Regions from separate parts of the Klebsiella sp. I138 genome, predicted to be linked through region 1. Evidence: predicted binding sites of a transcription regulator. Region 1 holds the regulator's gene; the other holds the start of a gene.
What was found. The regulator PurR, encoded in region 1, represses purine synthesis genes. The targets are predictions, from matches to a motif close to CANGCAAACGTTTGCNTG.

Region 1 (7,465 bases):
ACGTTGGCGTCTATGTTGGCAACGGTAAATTTATTCAGTCGCCGCGTACCGGCCGTGATATCCAGATAACCTCATTAAGCGAAGATTACTGGATTCGCCACTATGTTGGCGCCCGCCGCGTGATGACCCCGAAAACTATCCGCTAACTCTCACCTGCCGCACCTGCGGTAGGTTATCTGTGGCACGGAATTCGCACGCCGGTCACGCAGAACAGACTCCCCTCCTCTTACCTGACATTTTTTCCCCCTTCCGGGTGTAGGCTGCGCCGATCACGGTTGTTAAATATACCCTTTATCATTGCAAGGCTTTTAACTCCGTTCGGCAAGTGTTAGCATTCTGATCACAATAAAAGCCTGTCGCACTCGTCCCGGCGATAGACAGTACAGGCAGTTCTGGATGGTGAAACATCCTTTGAATGTGAGCTAAAAAACAAGAAGTTATAAGGAGAGTAACAATGTCGTTTGAATTACCTGCATTACCGTATGCAAAAGACGCCCTGGCGCCGCACATTTCCGCAGAAACCCTGGAATACCACTACGGCAAGCATCATCAGGCCTACGTCACCAACCTCAACAACCTGATCAAAGGCACTCCGTTTGAAGGTCAGTCTTTAGAAGCGATCGTCCGCTCTTCCGAAGGTGGCATCTTTAACAACGCAGCTCAGGTCTGGAACCACACGTTTTACTGGAACTGCCTCGCACCCAATGCGGGCGGCGAGCCGGAAGGCGAGCTGGCAGCTGCCATCAACCAGTCTTTCGGCAGCTTTGCAGATTTTAAAGCGAAGTTTACCGATGCGGCAGCGAAGAACTTTGGCGCAGGCTGGACATGGCTGGTTAAAAATGCCGATGGCAGCCTGAGCATTGTCTCCACCAGCAACGCTGGCACGCCGTTGACCGGCGACGCCAAACCGCTGCTGACCGTGGATGTCTGGGAACATGCCTATTACATTGACTACCGTAACGCTCGCCCTGAGTATCTGGCGCACTTCTGGGCGCTGGTAAACTGGACGTTTGTCGCAGCCAATCTGGCGGCATAAAACGTTTACGCAGAAGGGGCAACCCTTCTGCGAATAAATCTACTGCCCGGCAAACGCCTCTTCCGGTTGCGAACGGCCGCCAAACAGCACCAGCAGCAGAGCCAGACCAGCAATAATCGCCCCCATCACCGGTACGAAGGCATAGCCCAGCCCGCCGGAAATTACCGCGCCACCGGCTGCCGCACCCAGCGCATTCCCCAGGTTAAACGCCCCGATGTTCACCGAAGATGACAGTCCCGGCGCTTCATGAGCCACTCTCATTACCCGCATTTGCAGCGGCGGAACCACGGCGAAGGTTGCCGCACCCCAGACCACCATACTGATAGCGGCCCCCAACGGCGTCTGAGCGAGCAGCGGAATGGCCAGCATAATTACCATCAGCAGCAATAGAAAACCCTTTAGCGTCCCGGAGACGGAGCGGTCGGCAAATTTACCGCCCAGGTAGTTCCCCAGGGAGAAGCCGACGCCGATCAACACCAGCATCGCGGTGACGAACAGCGGTGAAGCATGCGTAATGGTGTGCAGCACCGGTGAAATATAGGTATAGAGCGTAAACATGGCCCCCGCGCCGAGCACGGTGGTCAGCAGCGCAGATAGCACCTGCGGGCGGAGCAGCACGGAGAGCTCCTGCTTAACATTCGGCCGATCGCCGGCGCTACCTTCAGGCAACGAGAACCACAGGCTGACCATCGCCACCAGCCCCAGCCCCGCAGTCGCCAGGAATGACATTCGCCAGCCGATTGTTTCGCCCAGCCAGGTTGCCGCCGGAACGCCGCCAATGTTGGCGATGGTCAATCCCATAAACATGGTCGCCACCGCACTGGCCTGCTTATGTTTCGGCACCACGCTCGCCGCCACCACCGAACCAAGGCCAAAGAAAGCGCCGTGATTCAGGCTGGTGATAATACGTGAGAGCAGCAGCGTGGTGTAATCCGGCGCCATTGAAGAGAGGACGTTACCCAGGGTGAATATCGCCATCAGAAATATCAGCGCATTTCTGCGCGCGCGATGAGAGAGCAGCAACGTCATTAACGGCGCTCCGACCATCACGCCAATCGCATAAGCGCTGATCAGCATCCCCGCCGCAGGAATAGAGACGTCGACGCCCCTGGCAATCACCGGCAGCAGTCCCATCGGGGAAAACTCCGTTGTGCCAATACCAAACGCGCCTATCGCCAGCGCTAACAAGGGAAAGTTGATTTTCATTCAATGACTCCAGCAGACCGTCATCAGCGACGGTATCTCATCAGAAGTCAAAAGCATGACATCAATCACAAAAAAACAGAAGTAAACGAAATGACAAAAGATTTTTGCGAAATTGATAATAATGGGGAATATTGGGGGAAAGAGGCCTCTCCCCCGACAAAATCAGTGCAGTACCGCTGTCAGCCCGGCGGCAACAATAAGACCCAGGACAATAATCGTTGTTGTCAGCGAAAACTTTAAATCTGTATCCATCAATTTTCCCCCCAGTTATCCCCACACGAAAAGTGAGCTTGCTCATTTTTACACAATATAGCGTAAAAATCTTCTGAGATTTAGGGTGATGCACATTTTTGCTCTTCCCCTTTGCCGCAAGATCGGACAAAATCCCACGCTAATTTGAAAGCGTATCGGCCATTGACCCCTTCCTGTCGTTCTGTGTCGTTTTCCCGACGTGATGCAATGTTGAACATTGTATTCAGGGTGTGTATAGGCAAACGTTTACGTATCGATAATCAGACGATCAGGTCAAGGTCTGGAGTGAGAAGTAATGGCAACAATTAAAGATGTAGCGAAGCGCGCAAACGTTTCCACTACAACAGTTTCACATGTAATTAACAAAACCCGCTTCGTTGCTGAAGAAACCCGCAACGCGGTTTGGGCGGCTATCAAAGAACTGCACTATTCCCCAAGTGCCGTGGCGCGAAGCCTGAAGGTTAATCACACCAAATCGATTGGCCTGCTGGCCACCAGCAGCGAAGCGGCCTATTTCGCTGAGATTATTGAAGCCGTAGAAAAGAGCTGTTTCCAGAAAGGCTATACCCTGATTCTGGGCAATGCGTGGAACGATCTCGAAAAGCAGCAGGCCTACCTGTCGATGATGGCGCAAAAGCGCGTTGATGGTCTGCTGGTCATGTGTTCCGAATACCCGGAATCGGTTCTCAGCATGCTGGAAGAGTATCGCCATATTCCCATGGTGGTGATGGACTGGGGTGAAGCAAAAGCTGACTTTACCGATTCAGTCATCGATAACGCCTTTGAAGGCGGCTATATGGCCGGCCGTTACCTGGTCGAACGCGGCCACCGCGAGATCGGCGTGATCCCAGGCCCGCTGGAACGCAATACCGGCGCCGGGCGCCTGGCGGGCTTTATGCAGGCCATGGAAGAAGCGCAGATCGTCGTGCCGGAAAACTGGATTGTTCAGGGGGACTTCGAACCAGAATCTGGCTATCGCGCAATGCAGCAGATCCTCAGTCAGCAGCATCGCCCGACGGCGGTCTTCTGCGGCGGCGATATTATGGCGATGGGTGCAATCTGCGCCGCAGACGAGATGGGCCTGCGCGTTCCGCAGGACATTTCCCTGATCGGCTATGATAACGTGCGCAACGCCCGCTATTTCAGCCCGGCGTTGACCACCATTCACCAGCCGAAAGATTCTCTCGGCGAAGCAGCCTTCAACATGTTGTTGGATCGTATCGTTAACAAGCGCGAAGAGTCGCAGTCTATCGAAGTCCACCCTCGTCTGGTCGAGCGTCGCTCCGTCGTCGACGGCCCGTTCGTCGACTACCGCCGCTAAATGTCCCTACGGCGCCGGTCACTCCGGCGCCCGCAGCCACTCCCGGTTTAACGTTTCACTGTCGCCCAGATAATCCAGCAGCCATGACAGCGCCGGAGACGTGTCGCTCTGCTGCCAGGTCAGACAGCACGCGGCATCCGGGAACGGGTTCTCCAGCTCAAGCGCCGTCCATTCGCCGCAATCGATCCATGGGCGAGCAAAATGGGTCGGCACCATTCCCACGCACAGTCCCGCCGACAGACAGGTCGCCGATGATTCCCAGTCCGGTACCACCACCCTTTTCTGGTTGTCCAGTAGCCAGGTCGTGCGTTTTGGTAACGATCGGGAGGTGTCTTCTCGCACCAGCGACGGCCAGTTGCGCAACACGTCATCGCTGAGCGGCCCCGTCATCTGCGCCAGCGGATGATGGCTCGCTACCACGCAATGCCAGCTCAGCATGCCCATATCGCGGAAGGCGTAGCGCCCACCCACTGGAATCGAACGGGTTGCGCCGATGGCCAGCTCCACGCGACCGTCGGCCAGCGCATCCCAGACGCCGTTGAACACTTCCTGAAACACAATCAGTTCGACATCCGGAAAATGGCGATAGAAATCGACAATCATTTGCCGCATCCGTGCTGACTTAACAATGTCATCGACGGCTATCGACAGCTGGCCGCGCCAGCCGTTGGCTATCTGCTGACACTGCTGACGGGTGATCTGCATTTTTTTGATAACAGAGCGCCCTTCCTGTAAAAACCAGACCCCGGCCGGCGTTAATTCGACGTCGCGATGGCGACGTTCAAACAGCGGCACCGCCAGCCACTCCTCCAGTTGACGTACGGTATAACTGACCGCTGAGGGTACGCGGTGTAGTTCCTGTGCCGCCGCGCTAAAGCTCCCGTTGCGGGCCACAGCATCAACAACTTCCAGTGAGTATTCGGACCACATATTCTGCCTGCAAAAATTTTGAATGCATGTAGCAAATATTAGCGTTTCACAAGCCAGAATGCACTCCCTACACTCTGCGGCATCATACCTGCATCAGAAGAAAGAGAACGTTATGCAACAACCCGGGAAAGGATTTTTAGTTTGGCTGGCGGGACTCAGCGTGCTGGGTTTCCTGGCTACCGACATGTATCTGCCGGCCTTTTCGGCCATTCAGCAAGATCTCAATACCTCTGCGGCATCGGTCAGCGCCAGCCTGAGCCTGTTCCTCGCCGGCTTCGCCATCGGGCAGCTGTTCTGGGGCCCGCTTTCAGACCGCTACGGCCGCAAACCGGTTCTGCTGATCGGACTGACAATTTTCGCTATCAGCTGCCTGGGCATGCTGTGGGTTCGCGATGCTACGCTGATGCTGGTACTTCGCTTTATTCAGGCAATCGGCGTCTGCGCGGCGGCGGTCACCTGGCAGGCGATGGTTACGGACTATTATCCCGCCCAGCGCACTAACCGCATTTTCGCCACCATCATGCCGCTGGTTGGCTTATCGCCGGCCCTCGCACCCTTGCTCGGCAGCTGGCTGCTCGCGCATCTGGAATGGCAGGCCATCTTTGCCACTCTTTTCGCCATCACCCTGCTACTGATGGTGCCCGCCCTGCGTCTGAAGCCGGTCATCAAGCCGACGGGAGGCAGCGAGAAAAAACTGACGTTTATGACGCTGCTGCGCTCGCGCGAATACAGCGGAAACGTACTGATTTACGCCGCCTGCTCCGCCAGCTTTTTTGCCTGGCTGACCGGGTCACCGTTTATTCTGCATGACATGGGCTATAGCCCGACCGCTATTGGTTTAAGCTATGTTCCGCAGACGATCGCCTTTTTAGTCGGCGGCTACGGGTGCCGGGCAGCGCTGCAAAAATGGCAGGGTCAACAGCTGCTGCCGTGGCTGCTGGTTATTTTCGCCGTCAGCGTTGCCGCGACCTGGATGGTGGGGCTGGTTGAGAATGTGTCAATTATTGCGGTGATGGTTCCCTTCTGCGTAATGGCTATCGTCAACGGCGGGATTTATCCTATCGTTGTCGCCCAGGCGTTGAAGCCGTTCCCACAGGCAACAGGTCGCGCCGCAGCGCTGCAAAATACCCTGCAGCTGGGACTGTGCTTCCTGACCAGCCTACTGGTCTCTGCGTTAATTGCCACGCCGCTGCTGACGACCACCAGCGTCATGCTGGTCTCCATCGTACTGGCCGGGATAGGCTATTTGATGCAGCGGCAGGCTACTTGCCTGACGGCCGAATCGTCGCACGCATAAATGCGTTTCAGTGATGTTACGGCCCAGTAATTAGCCTGCTAATATATTTTTATTGAAAGGCCGTTATCAGCGGCCTATACTGGATCCTGCTTCACATAAATAGAAATTTTTTTGATTTTAACGGGGGCAGGATGCATCCCGTTTCACCATGGAAGGCCTTTCGGCAAGGGTTATCACCCTTCCTCTGTTCTACGTCGGATAGCTGCTTCACGGATATTCCGTGAGATTTCTCACAAAGCCAAAAAAGCGTCTACGCTGTTTTAAGGTTCTGATCACTTGGGCGTGATGGAGAAGCTATGAGTTCATCGTGTATAGAAGAAGTCAGTGTACCAAACGACGACTGGTACCGAATTACTGCCGAGTTACTCGGCCGTGCGGGCATTGAAATCAATGGTCCTGCCCCCTCCGATATCCGGATTAAAAACCCGCTCTTTTTTAAGCGCGTTCTCCAGGAAGGGTCGCTAGGGTTAGGCGAAAGTTATATGGACGGCTGGTGGGATTGCGAACGGCTGGATATATTCTTCCACAAAGTGTTACGTGCCGGTCTGGAAAGTCAGCTCCCGCATCATCTCAAAGATACATTACGTATCGCGGGCGCTCGCCTGTTCAATCTACAAAGTAAAAAACGCGCCTGGATTGTCGGCAAAGAACACTACGACCTCGGCAACGACCTTTTCAACCGCATGCTCGATCCCTATATGCAATATTCCTGCGCGTACTGGAAAGATGCGCAATCTCTGGAACAGGCACAGCAGGCAAAATTAGATCTTATTTGCCGCAAACTGCAGCTGGAGCCAGGGATGCGGGTGCTGGATATTGGCTGCGGCTGGGGTGGTCTGGCTTATTACATGGCCAAAAATTATCACGTCAGCGTGGTTGGCGTCACCATTTCTGCTGAACAGCAAAAAATGGCCCAACAGCGCTGTGAAGGATTAGATGTCACTATCTTGCTGCAGGACTACCGCGACTTACAGGACAGTTTTGACCGCATTGTTTCCGTCGGGATGTTCGAACACGTGGGGCCTAAAAATTACGCCACTTATTTTAAGGTGGTTGATCGCAATCTGAAAGCCGACGGCCGTTTCTTATTACACACCATTGGTTCCAAAGTTTCAGACCACAGCGTTGACCCGTGGATCAATAAATATATTTTCCCCAACGGTTGCCTGCCTTCGGTACTTCAGATTGCGCAAGCCAGCGAATCCCATTTTGTGATGGAAGACTGGCACAATATCGGCGCCGATTACGATACCACGCTGATGGCCTGGTACGAGCGTTTTCAGGCCAGCTGGCCCGACATTGCCGACAACTATTCGGAACGTTTTAAACGCATGTTTAGTTATTATCTGAATGCCTGCGCGGGGGCTTTTCGCGCGCGCGATATTCAGCTCTGGCAGGTTGTCTTTTCTCGCGGTGTTGAGAA
Region 2 (7,465 bases), 960 kb from region 1:
TAACAGGCCAATACCCAGCCAAAGCAGCCAGTAGCGCGGGTGCAGCAGCGCCGCGGAGAATTTAGGTAAATGGGTCATCTCATACCTGTTCAAATAAGCAACTCATTCTATTATCGCATTTTTTCATGCATCAGCCAAAACGGCTGTCCCAGGTGGCATTTATTGTTAAACGCAGGCGAAGACGGGTGAAATGAATGTAGCGCAAAATGTAGGGATGTAAATTAACGTCGTTTGCTATATGATGCCGGCCGTTTATTTTACTCATTTCCTATGCCGAGCAGGTACACCATGCCAGTGTTACATAACCGCATTTCAAATGAGACGTTAAAAGCGCAGATGTTAGCTGAGAGCGAACCGCGTACGACGATCTCTTTTTATAAATATTTCACCATCGTGGATCCAAAAGCGACGCGCGATGCGCTGTGGATTGCCCTCACCAAATTAAACGTGTTTGGCCGTATCTATCTGGCCCATGAAGGGATCAACGCACAAATCAGCGTGCCGGAGAGCCAGGTCGACGCCTTGCGTGAGTGTCTCTACGCTTTCGATCCGGCGCTGGATGGCCTGCGTATGAATATCGCGCTGGATGATGACGGAAAATCTTTTTGGGTGCTGCGTCTGAAAGTCCGCGATCGAATCGTGGCTGATGGTATCGACGATCCGACGTTTGATGCTTCAGATGTCGGCGATTACCTGAAGGCGGCCGAAGTGAATGCGATGCTGGACGATCCCGAAGCGGTGTTTATCGATATGCGCAACCACTATGAATATGAAGTGGGCCATTTTGAGCAGGCGCTTGAAATTCCGGCGGACACTTTCCGCGATCAGCTGCCTAAAGCGGTTGAGATGATGCAGGATCATAAAGATAAAAAAATTGTGATGTACTGCACCGGGGGGATTCGTTGTGAAAAAGCCAGCGCCTGGATGAAGCATAACGGCTTTAGCAAGGTCTGGCACATCGAAGGCGGAATCATTGAATATGCCCGCCGCGCGCGCGAGCAAGGACTGCCGGTACGTTTTATCGGTAAGAATTTCGTGTTCGATGAGCGGATGGGGGAGCGCATTTCCGATGATGTGATTGCGCACTGTCACCAGTGTGGCACCCCCTGCGACAGCCATACCAATTGCCTGAATGACGGCTGCCATCTGCTGTTTATCCAGTGCCCGAGCTGTGCCGAAAAGTTTGCCGGATGCTGTAGCGAGACCTGCATGGAAGAGCACAAACTGCCGGAAGAGGAGCAGCGTCAGCTGCGGGCCGGGCGAGAAAATGGCAATAAGATCTTTAACAAATCTCGCGGTCGTCTGAATACGAAGCTGGGGATTCCAGACCCGGAAACCTTAGAAAAACCATAACCAGATAAGATCAACGATCGCCAGCAGTAGCCACAGCGCGAGGTAAATCATAAAGTGCTCGCGGACGTTGTTGACCAGTAAATCATACAGGCGACGCATAAACTCTCTCTGTGATGAACGGCCTCCCTTGAGGCCGTTTTTTATTGCTTGAACCAGACAGCATGAGAAGACCCGCTATTGCTGAAAGCGTGCCAGCGAGAAAGGGGTCAGGTCGAAAGCTGGCGTCTCTCCACGGGCAAACTGCGCGGCAATTTCCCCCAGCACCGGGGCAAATTTGAAGCCATGGCCGCTTAATCCGCTTATCAACAGCGTCTCAGGATGGCCGGGAAGGGTGTCGATGATAAAGTCTTCATCCGCCGTATTATCGTAGGTACAGGAGGCGCCGTGCAGACAGCCGCCGATACCGGGCAGAATGTTGCGCAGGAAGTTGAATGACTCAGAACCGTCGGTGGCGACAGCGCCAAATGGTGTACGTTCTTCCGGGGTAGTGATGAACTGCCCGCCGTTGTGCTTGCCGATTTTCAGTTCGTTATCTTCTGCCGGGAAACCATAGTACTGATCGCCGTTTGGCAACTCGCCGGTAAACGCTGGAAAGTTGTTTTTTGTACTGTAGCGTCCGTCGGCCTGGAACCAGGCAAAAATTTTACGTACCGGCTGAATCGGCAGATTGGGCAGCAGGCGCGTCACCCACGTGCCGGCGCTGACCAGCAGCTTCTTGCCGCTGTAGCTGCCATCGGCGGTGTCGATGGTTACGCCATCCGGCTGATGGTGAATCGCGGTTACCGGACAGTTAAATAGCTGAGCGCAGCCTGCTTCACGAGCGAGGCGGATCCAGGTCTCGATGGCTAGCTCACTACGTAAAACGCCGGACGACGGTTCGAATATTCCCCGGTAATCTTGCGGAACGCGAATTTCAGGCCAGCAGGCCATGATCGCAGGGGCATCCATCTCTTCGACGTTCAGCTGAAACTCCCTCGCGCTGTTCGCGACGTTGGTCAGGAACATCGAGTTTGCCGGGCCGAGGTTAATCACCCCGGTGCGTTCAAAAACCGCCTCACCGCTGAGGGTGGCAAGCTCATCCCATAGCGCCTGTGCACGCAGTACCAAAGGGACATATTTCTCACCTTCGCCATAGGCGTGGCGGATAAGGCGCGTATTACCGTGATGGCTGCCTTCCTGATGCGGAGGGGTGTGCGCATCGGTCATCAGGACGTTAAGTCCTGCACGGCGGGCATAATAGCCGGCAGCGGCACCAGTGGAGCCGCTGCCGATAATGATGAGGTCGTATTGCATGGTATGTTCCGGTTTTTTGCTTTATTAGCAGGGTAAATAACAACCTGCACTTATACAAGCCCGAAAATAAATCAGGCACCCGCGGGTGCCTGTTGAGTTAGCATATATCGATTGCGGCATAATCTTTAATGCCTGCGGTACTCATTTGCCTGGTATTCACCTGATTCTATCTTAGCAATACCTGCTTCCAGAATAGAAATAAATTGACGTGCGACATCCGTCGTTAGCCATAGCGTCTGGCCAATTTCAGCTTCGTTACTGCTTTCATGAGTGGGGTTTTGGTAGTGCAGGCGCAACATCATTGCATCGTAGCTATCAACGGTGCTGATGTCCCATCCGACGAGTGGATGGGTCTGGATGACTTCATTATTCTTTTCCATCATAACCCCTTATTCATATGTTAAAAGACAACAATTCTCGAGGTTTAATGCATATTTTTTGAAGCAAGTTAATTATATCAGCAGTTAAGAATAAACTCGAGAAATTAAATCAAATGGGGCACATTCGCGGCGGTTTGCTGTTTTTTTGTGCAAGCCTGGTCTCGCGCAACGTTATTTTTTAAGGAAATAGCAGGAAGGAAATAGAAAAGTCTGAAACTGGCAGAGGGATAAAAAAGCCGGGGCGACCCGGCAAAAAAAGCACAATGAGGGAGCAAATTGAATTTGCTGTACCTGGCGCTATCTTCAGGCGGCCTGCGTACCAGACTGGGCATCTCTGTTTGCTCAGAGATAATGCCCTTCTACTGCGCTATGCCGCCAGAAAGGCGTCAGGATACGTCATGGACAAACCAGTCATCCGCGCTTTCCCAGGTTTCTTGCAGGATTTCGCTTATCCGGTCTTTATCTTCTTTAAGGCCGCCAATGACGGACAAATTGTTACTGGTAGCAAAACGTACGGTTACCTGGCTTGGGTTCGCCGGGAACTGCTGTTCAATACGTCGGGAGAGTTCATTGTTTAGCGCTTCTAAGGCGCCGTTGGGTAAGGCGGTAGATTTGGCGATTGACACTTCGATACGCATGATTGCCCCCTGTGTAATATACTGTTTATTTATACAGTATAGAATTTGCATTTACAACAGGAGGCAACGCTTTTATTTTTTCATCGTCCAGCGAACGGTTTCACCGGAAAGGAACGGCACCAGCGTATCGTCCGGCAGCGCGATGCTATCGACCACGGTGCTCTCTTCGCGCACGAGTTCAACAAAGGTTTCATTCACCGGTAAACCGTAGAAGCGCGGGCCGTTAAGCGAACAGAACGCTTCAAAATGCTGTAAAGCATTCATCTCTTCAAATACCGTTGCATAGCCGCCCAGCGCCGTCGGTGCGTTAAAGCAGCCGGCGCATCCGCAGCTGGCTTCTTTACGATGGCGGGCGTGCGGGGCGGAGTCGGTACCCAAAAAGGCCCGATTAAAACCGCTGGCAACCAGCTCACGTAGCGCCTGCTGGTGGATATTGCGCTTCAGAATCGGCAGGCAGTAAAGATGAGGACGTACGCCGCCGACCAGCATATGGTTACGGTTAAACATCAGGTGCTGAGGAGTAATCGTCGCAGCCAGCAGTTCGTTACCATCGCGGACGTATTCGGCGGCATCTTTGGTGGTGATATGCTCAAATACCACCTTCAGACCCGGTAAACGTTGGCGCAGGGGCTCCATTACCGTTTCGATAAAACGCGCTTCGCGATCGAAGATATCGATCTCGGCGTGAGTCACTTCACCGTGCACCAGCAGCGGCATGCCCAGTTTTTCCATGCGTTCCAGCACCGGCATAATGGCATCGATGCTGGTGACGCCGTGGCTCGAGTTGGTGGTGGCATTGGCCGGGTAGAGCTTAGCTGCTGTGAATACGCCAGCGTGGAATCCGCGCTCCAGCTCTGCCGGATCGAGCGTGTCGGTCAGGTAGCAGGTCATCAGTGGCGTAAAATCATGCCCGGCGGGTACTGCGTCAAGGATACGCTGGCGGTAGGCAATTGCAGCCTCTACGGTGGTGACAGGCGGCACCAGATTCGGCATCACGATCGCCCGGCCATAAAACTCACTGGTGTAAGGCACGACGGTTTTCAGCATATCGTCATCGCGCAGATGGATATGCCAGTCGTCAGGGCGGCGGATTTTCAATACCTGGGATTGTGCTGTCATGGAAAGCTCCGGCTAATAGGGTCAGTCATCAGGGCTGTTTTTGCCGGGCACTAAGGATAAGCGTAAACGTTTTCCTTTGCATCAAATTCCGTAAAAAAACGGGCGCCGCAGCGCCCGGAATATTAATTGGTGAACGGGATGATAATTTCACCCGGTTTCACCTCGATGCCTTTTGCATATTTTTTGGCCAGCGCTTCACCGGTACTGGCGTCTTCGCGCAGAACGTAGGCCGGCTGCTGGTTAAAATAGCTACGCAGAGACTGATTCAGATAGGGGATCAGCGTCTGCACGACGGATTGCAGCTTTTCGGGCGATACTTTCGCATCAACCACTTCCATCTCCTGCAGGAAGATCGCACCTTTCTCTTTATTAAACACCGGCAGCGCCTTGAGCTTCAGGTCGATGGTGGCTTTCTGGTTGCCGAATAACGAGTTCAAATCGAGGTTGGCGATGCCGCTCAGCGTCACCTTATTAGGCTCTTCACGGCCAATTGCGCTGGTCAGATCGTGTAGTTCTATATGTGCGTCCGCCACGCCCGGCAGGCCGATATCTTTGGCGAAGTGGTTACGTTTCTGTAGCGCCTGGTTAATCTCCTGCTCGCTAACTGAATACTGCGTGAGCTGGTTACAGCCGCTCAGAAGGCCGCTGACAATGAGCGCGGCCACGATAAACATCTTTTTCATTAGATTCCTTAACGGTCATGCCAGGACTTATCCTGACATAAAGCAGCATGGCCTGCCAGCATTCGACGTACTAGCGGAAAATGCTGAAAAGATGCCTGACGCTGAATATCAGGTCAGGTACGAGGCTCCAGCATGCCGGACGTCGAGCGCTTCTGACTAAACTGCCACCACAGGGCAATGAAGGTAATAAAGCCGATAATACCCAGCATCAGCCACGGTAGTTCGGGCTGGTTCAGCTCTTTACCCGCGTCGAATAACCACCCGCCACCGGCGTAGCCAAACGCGCCGCCGAAGGCCAGCCCCAGCCGGCTGAAGCCCATATAGCTGCCGCGCGCTCGGGCATCTGCTAACGATGCGCCCAGCGTTTCACGAGCGGGTTCCGCAATGATCGAGCCGATGTAGAAAACACAAATCAGGGTAAACAGCTGCTGTAAATTGCTGGTTAAGCCGATGGGTAGCATGGCGACGGTCATCACCAGTAACCCGGTCATCAGTCGGTGTTCCAGACGAAAGCGCTGCTCGCTCCAGCGAGCGATGGGATAGAGCAGGGTCAGCGAAATGGCGGCTTCAATGGCATACATCCATTTTACCGCAGTGGGCGAGCCGGCGATGTCGTTGACCATAATAGGCAGCATCAGCATGACCTGTACAGCCAGCATGTAGTAGCCGGTAAGCGTCAGGACGTAGGTGACAAAGCGCTTATCGCGCAGGACTCTACCCAGACCTTCTCGAACCGGCGTTTTCACGGTGGAAAGCTTCCACGCCGGGAGATACCAGGCGTTGAACCCGGCGCAGGCGATAAACAGCGCCGCGCCGACGCTGCAGACAAGGCGGAAGTCATATTGCAGCAGCCAGCTGCCGAGCAGCGCGCCGATAACCGCTCCGGCGCTATCCTGCATCATCAGGATGGAAAAGAACCGCCCGCGCTGATGTGGGCGAACCAGTTTGACCACCAGCGCAGCGCGCGGCGGATCGAACAGGGTTCCGCCAAGCCCGGAGAGAATACAGGAAAGCCACAGGACCCACGGTTCATGGGCCACGGCCATCGCCGCGAACCCCCCCGCGCGCATCAGCATACCGGTGACGATCATCGGCTTGGCGCCAAAGCGATCGGCAACCGCCCCGCCAAAAATGCCTAATCCCTGCTGTACCAGTTGACGCAGGCCGAGCGCAATGCCGACCATGAGCGCCGCCCAGCCCATCTGGTCAACAAAGCGAATAGAAATCAGCGGAAAGACGACAAAAAAGCCGAGAACCACCAGCATGTTGTCGACCAACAGGAAATATTTACCCAGGCTCCTTGCCTGCGATACGCGGGACATTTCCCCTCCAGGGAAAATAAAGAGTTACCCGGATAGTGTGCGGGGAAGATGCTGACTTTCCCAGCTTCCTTGCGACAATATTTTTTTATCAAAAAGCAAGATCGATAGAGTCTATTCATCGAAAAAGGGAGATGGTGCAGAAAATGGTATGTTGCTGTTTTCACACCAGCGTTCAGGACAGGTATAGTGAAGGGAGCAGGGTAATCAGTCAGGGGAACAGGAGAAGGGAATGTTTGGCTATCGCAGTAACGTACCGAAGGTGCGTTTGACGACGGACAGGCTGGTGGTGCGGCTGGTATACGATCGTGACGCCTGGCGTCTGGCCGATTATTACGCGGAGAATAAAGGGTTCTTGAAACCCTGGGAACCAGTGCGCGACGACAGCCACTGCTACCCCTCTGGCTGGCAGGCGCGTTTGTCGATGATTTCTGAGTTTCATAAACAGGGCTCGGCATTCTACTTTGCGCTTCTCGATCCGGAAGAGAAAGAGATTATCGGCGTAGCGAATTTTTCCAACGTGGTGCGCGGGTCGTTTCATGCCTGTTACCTCGGCTACTCCATTGGTGAGAAGTGGCAGGGCCAGGGGCTGATGTTTGAAGCGCTGACCGCCGCGATTCGTTATATGCAACGCACGCAGCATATCCATCGCATTATGGCCAATTACATGCCGCATAATC

Region 2: a site for PurR is predicted at 4,843-4,860, ahead of pyrC (dihydroorotase). Genes of this name have one in related genera too.

Annotation. Positions count from the first base shown of each region.
Region 1 is NZ_CP180447.1:1,087,050-1,094,514, reverse strand. It holds gene ACMYSK_RS05055 (C40 family peptidase) at 1-146, shown strand, start outside; gene sodB (superoxide dismutase [Fe]) at 455-1,036, shown strand; gene ACMYSK_RS05045 (MFS transporter) at 1,076-2,242, opposite strand; gene ACMYSK_RS05040 (YnhF family membrane protein) at 2,405-2,494, opposite strand; gene purR (HTH-type transcriptional repressor PurR) at 2,790-3,815, shown strand; gene punR (DNA-binding transcriptional activator PunR) at 3,834-4,745, opposite strand; gene punC (purine nucleoside transporter PunC) at 4,858-6,042, shown strand; gene cfa (cyclopropane fatty acyl phospholipid synthase) at 6,339-7,465, shown strand, end outside.
Region 2 is NZ_CP180447.1:2,043,378-2,050,842, reverse strand. It holds gene ACMYSK_RS09610 (Kdo(2)-lipid IV(A) acyltransferase) at 1-78, opposite strand, end outside; gene ACMYSK_RS09605 (rhodanese-related sulfurtransferase) at 289-1,353, shown strand; gene ACMYSK_RS09600 (YceO family protein) at 1,339-1,452, opposite strand; gene solA (N-methyl-L-tryptophan oxidase) at 1,528-2,646, opposite strand; gene bssS (biofilm formation regulator BssS) at 2,772-3,026, opposite strand; gene dinI (DNA damage-inducible protein I) at 3,413-3,664, opposite strand; gene pyrC (dihydroorotase) at 3,737-4,783, opposite strand; gene ACMYSK_RS09575 (lipoprotein) at 4,906-5,466, opposite strand; gene mdtH (multidrug efflux MFS transporter MdtH) at 5,580-6,788, opposite strand; gene rimJ (ribosomal protein S5-alanine N-acetyltransferase) at 7,018-7,465, shown strand, end outside.